DNA from 3 places in the Saccharothrix xinjiangensis genome. Region 2 is predicted to be linked to each of the others. Evidence: riboswitches for the same ligand, from Rfam matches in the RefSeq annotation. Region 2 holds a riboswitch; each other region holds the start of a gene.
The links. Region 2 has a riboswitch for S-adenosylmethionine ahead of ABD223_RS06500 (aminotransferase class V-fold PLP-dependent enzyme). Riboswitches for the same ligand answer to the same signal wherever they lie in the genome.
Positions count from the first base shown of each region.

Region 1 (3,654 bases), on a different contig from region 2:
CTGGAGCAGCTCCGCATCGACGACGAGGGCGCCTGGATCTCCCACGAGCGCGGCATGGACGTCCCGCTGGCGGGAATGTCCGTCGAGGTCAAGAGCCTCAAGACGATCACGCTCTACGACGGCGGCGAGGCGCCCCGCCAGCTCCGGACGACCGCGGTCACGGTCGACGAGCTGATGAAGGCCGAGAACCTGGGCCTCGGGGCCGACGACAAGCTCGAAACGGCCGCGGACCTGCGCATCACCAACGGCGTCGAGGTCCACATCAGCCGCACCGGCGTGTCCGTGATCAACGCGACGGAGGCCGTCCAGCCGCCCGTCGAGGAGGTCAAGGACGACACCATGATGAAGGGCCAGAAGCAGGTCGTCGACGAGGGCGTGGCCGGCGAGCAGATCGTCACCTACCGCGTCACCACCAAGAACGGCCGGGAGATCGGCCGCGAGAAGCTGGGCGTCAAGGTCACCAAGGAGCCCCAGGCCCGCAAGGTCAAAGTCGGCACCAAGCTGCCGCCGGACGGCGCGGTGTGGGACTCGCTGGCCAAGTGCGAGGCCGGCGGCAACTGGGCCATCAACACCGGCAACGGCTACTACGGCGGCCTCCAGTTCAACAAGGGCACCTGGGACGCCTACGGCGGCTCCCAGTACGCCGCGTACCCGCACCAGGCGTCCCGCGAGCAGCAGATCGCCATCGCGACCAAGCTGCGCGACGCCCGCGGCGGCTACTCGGCGTGGCCCGGCTGCCGGTCCAAGCTGGGCCTGCCGTAAGAATGGGCGCGTGACCGGAGCTTCATCGTCGGCCGGGCCGGGGGGCAGCGCGCTCCTCGGCCCGGCCGACGTCCGTCGGCTCGCCGCCGACCTCGACGTCCGCCCCACCAAGAAGCTGGGGCAGAACTTCGTGCACGACCCGAACACGGTGCGCCGCATCGCGGCCTCGGCCGGCCTGGGGCCGGACGACGTCGTGCTGGAGGTGGGACCGGGCCTGGGCTCCCTGACGCTGGCGCTGCTGCCCGCGTGCCGGGCGCTGGTGGCGGTGGAGATCGACGGCGTGCTGGCCGGCCGCCTGCCCGGCACCGTCGCCGAACGCGCGCCCGACCTGGCCGGCCGGCTCACCGTCGTGCACGAGGACGCGATGCGCGTCACCGCGGCGCGGCTGCCGCACGCGCCGACCGCGCTGGTGGCCAACCTGCCCTACAACGTGGCGGTGCCGGTGGTGCTGCACCTGCTGGCCGAGCTGCCGTCGCTGCGCACCGGTCTGGTGATGGTGCAGTCGGAGGTGGCCGACCGGATGGCCGCCGGTCCCGGCAGCAAGGTCTACGGCGTGCCCAGCGTGAAGCTGGCCTGGTACGCCGACGCCCGCCGGGCGGGCGCGGTGCCGCGCTCGGTGTTCTGGCCGGTGCCCAACGTGGACTCGGCGCTGGTCGCGTTCGAGCGCCACGAACTCCTGTCCACTGTGGACCGGAAGAAGCTCTTCTCGTTGGTGGACGCGGCTTTCGCGCAACGGCGGAAGACGCTGCGCGGCGCGCTGGCGGGGTGGGCGGGTTCGCCCGCCGAGGCCGAGCGGCTGCTGCTGGCGGCGGGTGTCGACCCGACCACGCGCGGTGAAAAGCTCGGTATCCGAGACTTTATCCGGATAGTCGAAGTTTCTTAGCGTCTTCAAACAACGATCTTTCGGCCATAAGTGTGATCTGCCGAACGGTTCCGTTACGGGCTTGCGTCGAACGGGGTCCGTCAGGTGTACTCGACGTGCCATCCCGAGCGGCCGAGAGACCTGGCTCCACGACGCCGCAGCAACCACCCCGACCTGGGGGCAGGTGCTTCAGCCAGGAACGATGGAGGATCACGTGCCCAGGATGCGAACGCTCACGCGCAGACGAGTCGTCGACCACGGCCGTCGCACGGTGTCCGGCTGTCGCAGCTGACGAGCTGACTCCCCAGTCGTCCTCCTGCTTCACCTCCGCGCCCTGAATCCCCGGGCGCGCCTGCCAGTCGAGACCTCCGGTCGCGCGCGCCACGGGCGTGCGCCGCCGCACGCAGTCGTGGAGTGAAAACGTGATCACTGTCGAGAACCTCACCAAGTCCTTCGCCGGGAGTACCGGGCAGGTTCGCGCGCTGGACGGCGTGAACCTGGACGTCGCCGCCGGCACCGTGCTGGGCGTGGTCGGCCCGAGCGGCGCGGGCAAGTCGACCCTCGCCCGGTGCGTCGCGCTCCTGGAGCGCCCCGACAGCGGCGCGATCCGCGTCGACGGCACCGACCTCGTCTCCCTCGACGGCACCGCCCTCCGCGCCGCCCGCCGGCGCATCGGCGTCGTGCCCCAGGGCGACTCCCTGCTGCGCCAGCGCACCGCCGCGGGCAACGTCGCGCTGCCGCTGGAGGCCGCCAACCTGGCCGGGCCGCAGCGCCGCACGCGCGTCGCCGAGCTGCTGGACCTGGTGGGCCTGACCGACAAGGCCAACAGCTACCCCGACCAGCTCTCCGGCGGCCAGCGCCAGCGCATCGCGGTCGCCCGCGCGCTCGCCGCGCAGCCCTCGGTGCTGCTGGCCGACGAGCCGACCTCCGCGCTGGACCCGGACACCACCGGCTCGGTGCTCACCGTGCTGGACCGGGCCCGCGCCGAACTGGGCGTGACGGTGCTCGTGGTCACCCACGACATGGGCGTGGTCCGCCGGATCTGCGACGACGTCGCGGTCCTCGACGGCGGTCGCGTCGTCGAGCACGGCAAGGTCCTCGACCTCGTGTCCGACGCCGGCAGCCGCACGGCCTCCTCGCTGCTGCCCTCCGTCGACCAGAACCCGGCGGTCGACAGCGCCTTCGACCGGGTCGCGGACGTCGTGCTGGTCGGCTTCGCCGCGGTCGGCGCGCTGCTGCCCGAGGCGACCAACCGGTTCGGCGTCGAGCTGAACCTGCTGGGCGGCGGCCTGACCAGGCTGGGCGAGACCCCGGTCGCGCGGTTCCGCGTCGGCCTGAAGGGCGAGCGCTCGGACTCCGCGCTGGAGTGGATCTCGGACGCGGGCGGCTCGGTGCGGCGGACCCTCACGGGTCCGCAGGGAGTCGCTGCGTGAGGTCTGCGACACCCTGGTCCACCGTGTTCGACGACGTGCTGCTCGCCACCGGCGAGACGTTGTACATGGTGGGCGTCTCCACCCTGATCGCGGTCCTGCTCGGCACCCCCGTGGGCATCTGGCTCCAGCTCACCGCCCCCGGTGGGCTGAAGCCCCGCCCGCTGCCGCACAAGGTGCTCGGGTTCGTGGTGGACCTCGGTCGCTCCATGCCCTTCCTGGTCCTGCTGGTGGTGCTCACCTCGCTGACCAGGCTCCTGCTCAGCACCACCATCGGACCGACCGCGGCCATCGTGCCGCTGGCCGTCGGCGCCATCCCGTTCGTCGGCAGGCTGGTCCAGAACGTGCTGTCCGAGGTGCACGTCTCCGTGGTGGAGGCGGCGGTCACCACCGGCTCCTCCACCACCCGCATCGTCCGCAGCGTCCTGCTCCGCGAGTCGCTGCCCGCGCTGGTGAACGCGATCGGCGTGACCGCGATCGCCCTGCTCGGCTACTCGGCCATGGCCGGCGTGGTCGGCGGCGGCGGGCTCGGCGACCTCGCCGTGCGCGAGGGCTACCAGCGGTTCAACGACCGCTACCTGTGGAGCACCGTGGCCGTGC
Region 1 covers NZ_BAAAKE010000001.1:111,091-114,744, reverse strand. The annotation lists gene ABD223_RS00540 (resuscitation-promoting factor) at 1-762, shown strand, start outside; gene rsmA (16S rRNA (adenine(1518)-N(6)/adenine(1519)-N(6))-dimethyltransferase RsmA) at 773-1,645, shown strand; SAM riboswitch class I at 1,741-1,833, shown strand; gene ABD223_RS00530 (methionine ABC transporter ATP-binding protein) at 2,047-3,057, shown strand; gene ABD223_RS00525 (methionine ABC transporter permease) at 3,054-3,654, shown strand, end outside.
Region 1: it holds a riboswitch for S-adenosylmethionine, as region 2 does, so the genes downstream of both, ABD223_RS00530 (methionine ABC transporter ATP-binding protein) here and ABD223_RS06500 (aminotransferase class V-fold PLP-dependent enzyme) in region 2, are expected to answer to the same signal.

Region 2 (3,654 bases):
ATCAGCGCGAGGATCACCGTCCAGCCCTCGGCCAGGCCGAACGCCGCGCCGGTGTTGCGGATCAGCGGCAGGTAGAGCAGGCCGCCGAACAGCTCGACCGGCTCCCGGCCCTCCAGCCGCTCCACCGCGATGACCTTGGTGACCAGGTCGAGCGCCAGCACGAGCGGCGCGATGACGGCCAGCAGGGCGACGCGGCGCGGGGGCAGCGGCGTCTCCGGTTGGTCCTCGGCGTCGGGCTCGGTGTTGGGCTCAGTGCTCACCCGGCCCATTGTCCAGCATCCCCATCAGCGCAGGAACGGCGGGAGCGGGCGCGCGTCCTCGACCGGCGCCCAGCGGCCGTCCCGCACCTCGTACGCGAACCGCGACCCCTCGGTGACCAGCCGGCGCAGCGCCTCGACCAGCCGGTCCACGTGCTCCTCGGTGGTGCCCAGCCCGATCGAGGCCCGCAACGCGCGCCCGCCGGCCAGCCGCTGGACGGCCACGTGGGCGCAGAACGCGCCGTCGCGCACGCCGATGCCGTGCTCGGCGGACAGCGCCGCCGCCAGGTAGCCGACGTCCTGCGCGCCGACCGTGAAGCCGACCACGCCCACCCGGTCGTGCCCGGCCCCGAACAGCGACAGCTCCGCCACGCCGGGCACCGACCGCAGGCCCTCGCGCAGCCGCGCCAGCAGCGCCCGCTCGTGCTCCAGCGTCCGCGCCCAGTGGCGGCCCAGCACGTCGCAGGCGGTGGCCAGGGCGTGCACGCCCACCACGTTCGGGGTGCCCGCCTCGTGCCGCTCGGGCCCGTTCGACCAGGACACGCCCAGCCGGTCGCCGCGGTCGGTGACGCGGGTCGTCGCGCCGCCGCCCACCAGGTAGGGCTCGGCGGCCTGGAGCCAGTCGGACCGGCCGACCAGCGCGCCCGCGCCGAACGGCGCGTACAGCTTGTGCCCGGACACCACGGCGTAGTCGACGTCCAGCGCGCGCAGGTCCACCGGCCGGTGCGGCGCGAGCTGGGCGGCGTCCAGCACGACGCGGGCGCCGTGCCGGCGCGCCACCCGCACCACCTCGGCCACCGGCCACACCTCGCCGGTGACGTTCGACGCGCCGGTCACCACGACCAGGCGCGGCCCGACCGGCGCCTCGCGCAGCGCCCGGTCCAGCTCCAGCACCGCCGCGTCCGGGTCGCCCGGCGTCCGCAGCCGCCGCACGTGCGGCCCGCGCCACGGCAGCAGCGCCGCGTGGTGCTCGGTGTCGAACAGCACCACCGCCGTCCGCTTCGGCAAGCTCCTGGCCAGCAGGTTCAGCGCATCGGTGGTGTTGCGCGTGAACACCACGGCATCACTGCCGCGCGCACCCAGGAACCGCCGCACGGCCTCCCGCGCCTGCTCGTACACCCTGGTGGACACCTGCGACGCGAACCCGGCCCCGCGGTGCGCGCTCGCGTACCAGGGCAGCAGCTCGTCCACGGCGTCCCGCACCTGCTCCAGGCAGGGCGCGCTGGCGGCGTGGTCCAGGTTCGCGTACTCGACCCGCTCCCCCGTCAACACCGGCACCCGCAGCGAAGCGCCCACCGTCCGCGGCAACGCCGCACCGACAACAGGGGAAACGACAACGGTCACGACACCCTCCAGGAGTCCGGACCTCCCCCGGGAGACCCGCGCTTGCCGCACGCCCGACGCGCGCGACCAGGTCCTCACCGAGGGCACCCCACCGCGGTGAGGAGGGTTGCCGGCCAGCGAGCTCGGGCTTCGCACTGGCACTCATGACCTTCCCCACCACCATAACCCCCTCCCCACCCCCCGACCACCCCGCCCAAATCCTGAGACCCGCGCGAGTCGTACCCCCAGACCCACCGTGTCGTACGCCCAGAACGCGCGAGTCGAACGTTCAGGACCGTCGTGTCGAACGCTCAGGACCCCCGAGTTCCACGTTCGCGTCACCCCGAGGGGTACCTGAACGTAGAACTCGGGGTACCGGAACGTACGACACGGTCGACCTGGACGTACGACTCGCGCGGCTCAGGGCAGGCCGGCGTCGCCCTTCCAGCGCGCGAACCGCCCGGCCCGGTCCACCGCCCGGATGCGCTGCTCGGTCGCCGTGCGCGCGGTGTCCGTGCACACCACCAGCAGCTGGTCGTGCTCCTGCAACCGCGTGGTCGGCTGGGGCGTGAACCCCTTCTCGCCCCGCACCACCAGGCTCACCGACGACCCCGGCGGCAACCGCAGCTCGGACAGGTACACGCCGTGCAGCTTGGACCCCCGCTGGATGCGCACCTGGAGCAGCTCCGCCCCCAGCGCGTCCAGCGCCGACGAGTCGACCTGCACCTCCATCGCCTCACCCGACCGGACCAGCTTCAGCCCCTTCGCCAGCCACGGCAGCGTCGTCCCCTGCACCACCGTCAACACGACGACCAGCACGAACACCGCGTCCACCAGCAGCTGCGCCCCTGGCACGCCCTGGATCAGCGGTATCAGCGCGAACACGATCGGCACCGCACCGCGCAGCCCCGACCACGAGATGAACACCTGCTCCCGCCACGGCACCCGGAACGGCAGCGCCGCGCACAGCACCGACAGCGGCCTCGCCACCAGCACCAGCACCACGCCCGCCACCAGCGCCGGCACCACCGCGTCGAGCAGCCGACCGGGTGAGGCGTACAGCCCGAGCAGCACGAACAGCCCGATCTGGGACAGCCACCCCAGCCCCTCGGCGAACGACAGCGTGTCCGACCGGTGCGGCAGCCGCGCGTTGCCGAGCACCAGCGCCGAGATGTACACCGCGAGGAACCCGGACGCGTGCGCGAGGTCACCCGCCGTGTACGCCAGCACGCACACCGCCACCGTGGCCAGCGGGTACAGGCCGGTCGCGGGCAGTGCCGCCCGGCGCAGCCCCACGCCGCCCAGCCACCCCAGCGCCAACCCGATCAGCGTGCCCGCGACCAGTTCGTAGAGCATCAGCAGCGGCGCGGTCCAGGTGATCGGGTCGGGCGCCGCCAGCAGCACGACGGCGATGTAGACCGGCGCGTCGTTGATGCCGGACTCCAGCTCCAGCGGCCCGATGAGCCTCTTGCCCACCCCCACCCCGCGCAGCACGCTGAACACCGCCGCCGCGTCCGTGGACGACAGCACCGCGCCCCACAGCAGGGCCGTGCGCCAGTCCATGTCCAGCAGGAAGTGCAGCCCGAACCCCGTGATCGCGATGCTGACCCCGACGGACACTGTGGACAGTGCCACGCCCAGTCCCAGCGCCGGCCGCACGTCGCGCCACCGCGCGGTCAGCCCGCCCTCGGTGAGGATCAGCACGAGCGCGGCCGTGCCGAGCGACCGGGTGAGGTCCGCGTCCTCGAACTCGATGCCCAGCACCGACTCGCCCAGCAGCACGCCGATGCCGAGGTAGAGCAGGAGCGACGGCAGTCCGAGACGGATCGACAACCGCACCGCGATGACCGAGATCAGGAGCACCGCGGCGGCGATGCCGAGGAAACCCGTCACACCACCCACTCGACCTCCTGTCGTCGCACGTCGCCGTCATTCTCCCCGGTGCCGGCGATCAGGACTAATCCGGCACCGGCCGAACGACGCCACCGCCGACCGCGAACGACCCCGGCGAACCGGGTCAAGTCCACGTTGGACGCCGGGGGCCGCACCACGTCGTCCACAACGGACCGACCGC
Region 2 covers NZ_BAAAKE010000002.1:261,520-265,173, forward strand. The annotation lists gene lspA (signal peptidase II) at 1-269, opposite strand, end outside; gene ABD223_RS06500 (aminotransferase class V-fold PLP-dependent enzyme) at 285-1,601, opposite strand; SAM riboswitch class IV at 1,635-1,750, opposite strand; gene ABD223_RS06505 (potassium/proton antiporter) at 2,001-3,473, opposite strand.

Region 3 (3,654 bases), on a different contig from region 2:
CGAGGTGCCGTTCGACGTGGAGCGCCTGGCCGTGACCGCCGGCGACCTGGACGCCACCGGCAGGCCCGAGGTGGCGAAGGGCCGGTACGAGGTGCTGGTCGGCGAGGGGAGGGTGGGGTTCACGGTGCGGTGAGCAGCCCTGATATCGTGATCGGTCGTACCGCGCGGCATTCCGCTGTGGAGGAAGACCGCCCCGAACCCGGGGTGGAGCCGATCGAAGAGCGCGGTGCGACTCCGAGACCGAGGAAAAGGGTGGCTTTCGCGTGGCGAACATCAAGTCCCAGCTGAAGCGGATCAAGACGAACGAGAAGGCGCGCCTGCGCAACAAGGCCGTCAAGTCGTCGCTGAAGACCGCGATCCGCAAGTTCCGTGAGGCCGCCGAGGCCGGTGACAAGGAGAAGGCCGTCGCGCTGGCGCAGGAGGCCTCCCGCAAGCTCGACAAGGCCGTCACCAAGGGCGTGATCCACGCCAACCAGGCCGCGAACAAGAAGTCGGCGCTGGCCAGGCGCGCCAACCAGATCTGATTCTGGTCCACGGCACCGAGAGCGCCGCTCCCCCGCGAGGGGCGAGCGGCGCTCTTGCTTTCACACCGCTCCCACACCCATCACGGGCTCAGCGGCGACCGTGGACGGCGACGATCTTCAGGACCGCTCGCTCCAGGGCGTAACCCGAGTCGGCGGCGGCGCCCTTCACATCCGCGTTGAGGTCCGCGACCACCGACATGGCCGTCGCCAGCCCCCGCTCCTCCCAGCCGCGCGACTGCCCCTGCGCCTTCTTCACCTTCCACGGCGGCATCCCCAGCTCGCCCGCCAGCTTGAACGGGTCGCCCCGACCGACCGCCGACACGCGCGCGACCGTGCGCACCGCGTCCGCCAGCGCGTCGGCCACCAGCACGTGCGGCACGCCGAGCTGGATCGCCCAGCGCAGCGCCTCCAGCGCACCGGCCCGATCACCCATCACGGCCTTCTCCGCGACCGCGAACCCGGTCACCTCGGCCCGACCCCGGTGGTAGCGGCGAACCGCCTCGGCGTCGACCTTCCCGCCGGTGTCGGCGACCAGCTGCGACGCCGCCGCAGCCAGTTCCCGCAGGTCGGACCCGATCGCCTCGATCAGCGCGGCCACGGCCTCCGGGTCGGCCTTGCCGCCACCCGCCGCGCGGATCTCGTTGCGGACGAACGCCTCGCGGTCCGCGGCCTTGGTCATCTTGGGGCACTCGGTCACCCCGGCGCCGGCCTTGCGCAGCGCGGCGGGCAGCTCCTTGGCCGCCTTGCTGCGCCCACCGCCGCTGTGCACGACGACCAGCGTCACCCCGTCGGCGGGTGACTTGGCGTAGGCGATCACGGCGTCGGCGATCTCCTTGCCCACCTCCTGCGCGGCTTCGAGCGCGATCACCCGCCCCTCCGCGAACAGCGACGGGCTCACCAGTTCGGCCAGCTCCGGAGGGGTGAGCTCAGTCACCCGAACGCGGGTGAGGTCGGCCTGCGGGTCGATCTTCCGCGCGACCTCCAGGGCCCCGCGCACCGCGCGCTCGACCAGCAACTCCTCCTCGCCGATGACCAGGTGGACGGCATCGGGCGTGTCAGCGGGCGCACTCACGCGCGCGATCCTCCCACGCCCTCCCACCGTCCGGATGGTGGACGTCACTGGCTACACGTCGGGACGTGTCGTAAGTTGAGGCCACCACAAGTGAATACCGCTCATCCAGAGGGGCAGAGGGATCGGCCCGAAGAAGCCCCGGCAACCCGTCGTCCAGCGTCCGCTGAACGATCACGGTGCCAAATCCGACCCGCGACGCGGGAAAGATGAGGAGATACCTCGCGATGACTGCTGTCAGTGCGCCCTCGGCGACCACCACCTCCTTCGACCTCGGTCCGGCTCGCGCCCTGTCCTGCCGCGAGTGCGGGCACGAGACGCCGCTCGCACCGGAATACGCCTGTCTGGAGTGTTTCGGGCCGCTGGAAGTGGCCTACGACTTCGGCCGGGTCCGCCGTGAGGACATCGAGGCCGGCCCCCGGTCGATCTGGCGCTACCGCGGCCTGCTCCCCGTGCCCTCCGACGTCGAGTCGCACCCCAACACCAACCCCGGCGGCACCCGCCTGGTGGAGGCCGACCGCCTCGCCAAGGCCCTGGGCGTCCGCAAGGTCTGGGTCAAGGACGACACCGGCAACCCCACCCACTCCTTCAAGGACCGCGTCGTCGGCGTCGCCCTCGCCGCGGCCCGTGAGCTGGGCTTCAAGGTCCTGGCCTGCCCGTCCACCGGCAACCTCGCCAACGCCGTCGCCGCCGCCGCGGCCCGCGCCGGCTGGCGCTCGGTGGTCCTGGTGCCCTCCAGCCTGGAGCAGGCGAAGATCCTCATGACCGCCGTCTACGACGGCAACCTGATCACCGTCGACGGCAACTACGACGACGTGAACCGGCTGGCCCAGGAACTGGCCGCCGAGCACGAGGACTGGGCGTTCGTCAACGTCAACGTCCGCCCGTACTACGCCGAGGGCTCCAAGACGCTGGGCTACGAGGTCGCCGAACAGCTCGGTTGGCGCCTGCCCGACCAGATCGTCGTCCCCATCGCGTCCGGCTCCCAGCTGACCAAGGTCGACAAGGCCTTCCGCGAACTGGGCGAACTCGACCTGGTCGAGCAGACCCCGTACCGGGTGTTCGGCGCCCAGGCCACCGGCTGCTCCCCCGTCGCGTCCGCCTACAAGGCCGGCCACGACGTGGTCACCCCGGTGCGCCCGGACACCATCGCCCGCTCACTGGCGATCGGAGCCCCCGCCGACGGCCCCTACGTGCTGGACGCCGTGCGCCGCACCAACGGCGCGATCGAGGACGTCACCGACGAAGAGGTCATCGAGGGCATCCGGCTGCTGGCCCGCACCGAGGGCATCTTCGCCGAGACCGCCGGCGGCGTGACGGTCGCCACCGCGAAGAAGCTCATCGAGTCCGGCCAACTCGACCCGGACGGCGAAACCGTCCTGCTCATCACCGGCGACGGCCTCAAGACCCTCGACGCCCTCGGCAGCCGCATCGGCCCCCGCGCCAACGTGCCGCCGTCGGCGGAGGCCGTGCTGAAGGCCCTCCAGGACTGACACCACCACCCGAGCCACGAGCGGGACCACGAGCCGGACCACCGTCCACACCAGGACCGTCCACACCGGAACCGTCTACACCGAGACCGTCCACACCGGAGTCGCGGGCCTCGTCGGACTCACCTCCACGGAGGCCCGCCCCGGCCTGACCGGGACTGGCTCGACCGGGACTGGCTCGGCCGGGCTCGGCTCGACCGGGGCCGGCTCGACCGGGCTCGGCTTGACCCGGGCCGACCTGATCGGGGTCGGCTCGGCGCGGTCCGGTCGTCCGACCCGCTCGGGTCAAGCCCGGCGCGGCACCCCTCGACCCCGACGCGCTGTTCACCGGGCGGCTCCCGAGGTTCACAGGGCGGCTCCCGAGGTGCGCAGCCAGCCGGTGCGAGGGAAGGCGGACAGCTCCGGCAGCACGCGCGGCTCCACCGGTTCGGTGACCACGCGCCACGCGGTCAGCAGCTGCGGCCAGGGCCGTTTCGCCTTCTCCTGGTTGTAGCGCTCGGCGTGCCACTCCTCCGGCGGTATCGCGAGGTCGTCGTCGAACAGGGTGTCGGCGACCAGGCGGTACGCGGCG
Region 3 covers NZ_BAAAKE010000005.1:168,193-171,846, forward strand. The annotation lists gene ABD223_RS14215 (glycoside hydrolase family 3 N-terminal domain-containing protein) at 1-133, shown strand, start outside; gene rpsT (30S ribosomal protein S20) at 264-524, shown strand; gene holA (DNA polymerase III subunit delta) at 613-1,596, opposite strand; SAM riboswitch class I at 1,695-1,809, shown strand; gene thrC (threonine synthase) at 1,821-3,086, shown strand; gene ABD223_RS14235 (hypothetical protein) at 3,429-3,654, opposite strand, start outside.
Region 3: it holds a riboswitch for S-adenosylmethionine, as region 2 does, so the genes downstream of both, thrC (threonine synthase) here and ABD223_RS06500 (aminotransferase class V-fold PLP-dependent enzyme) in region 2, are expected to answer to the same signal.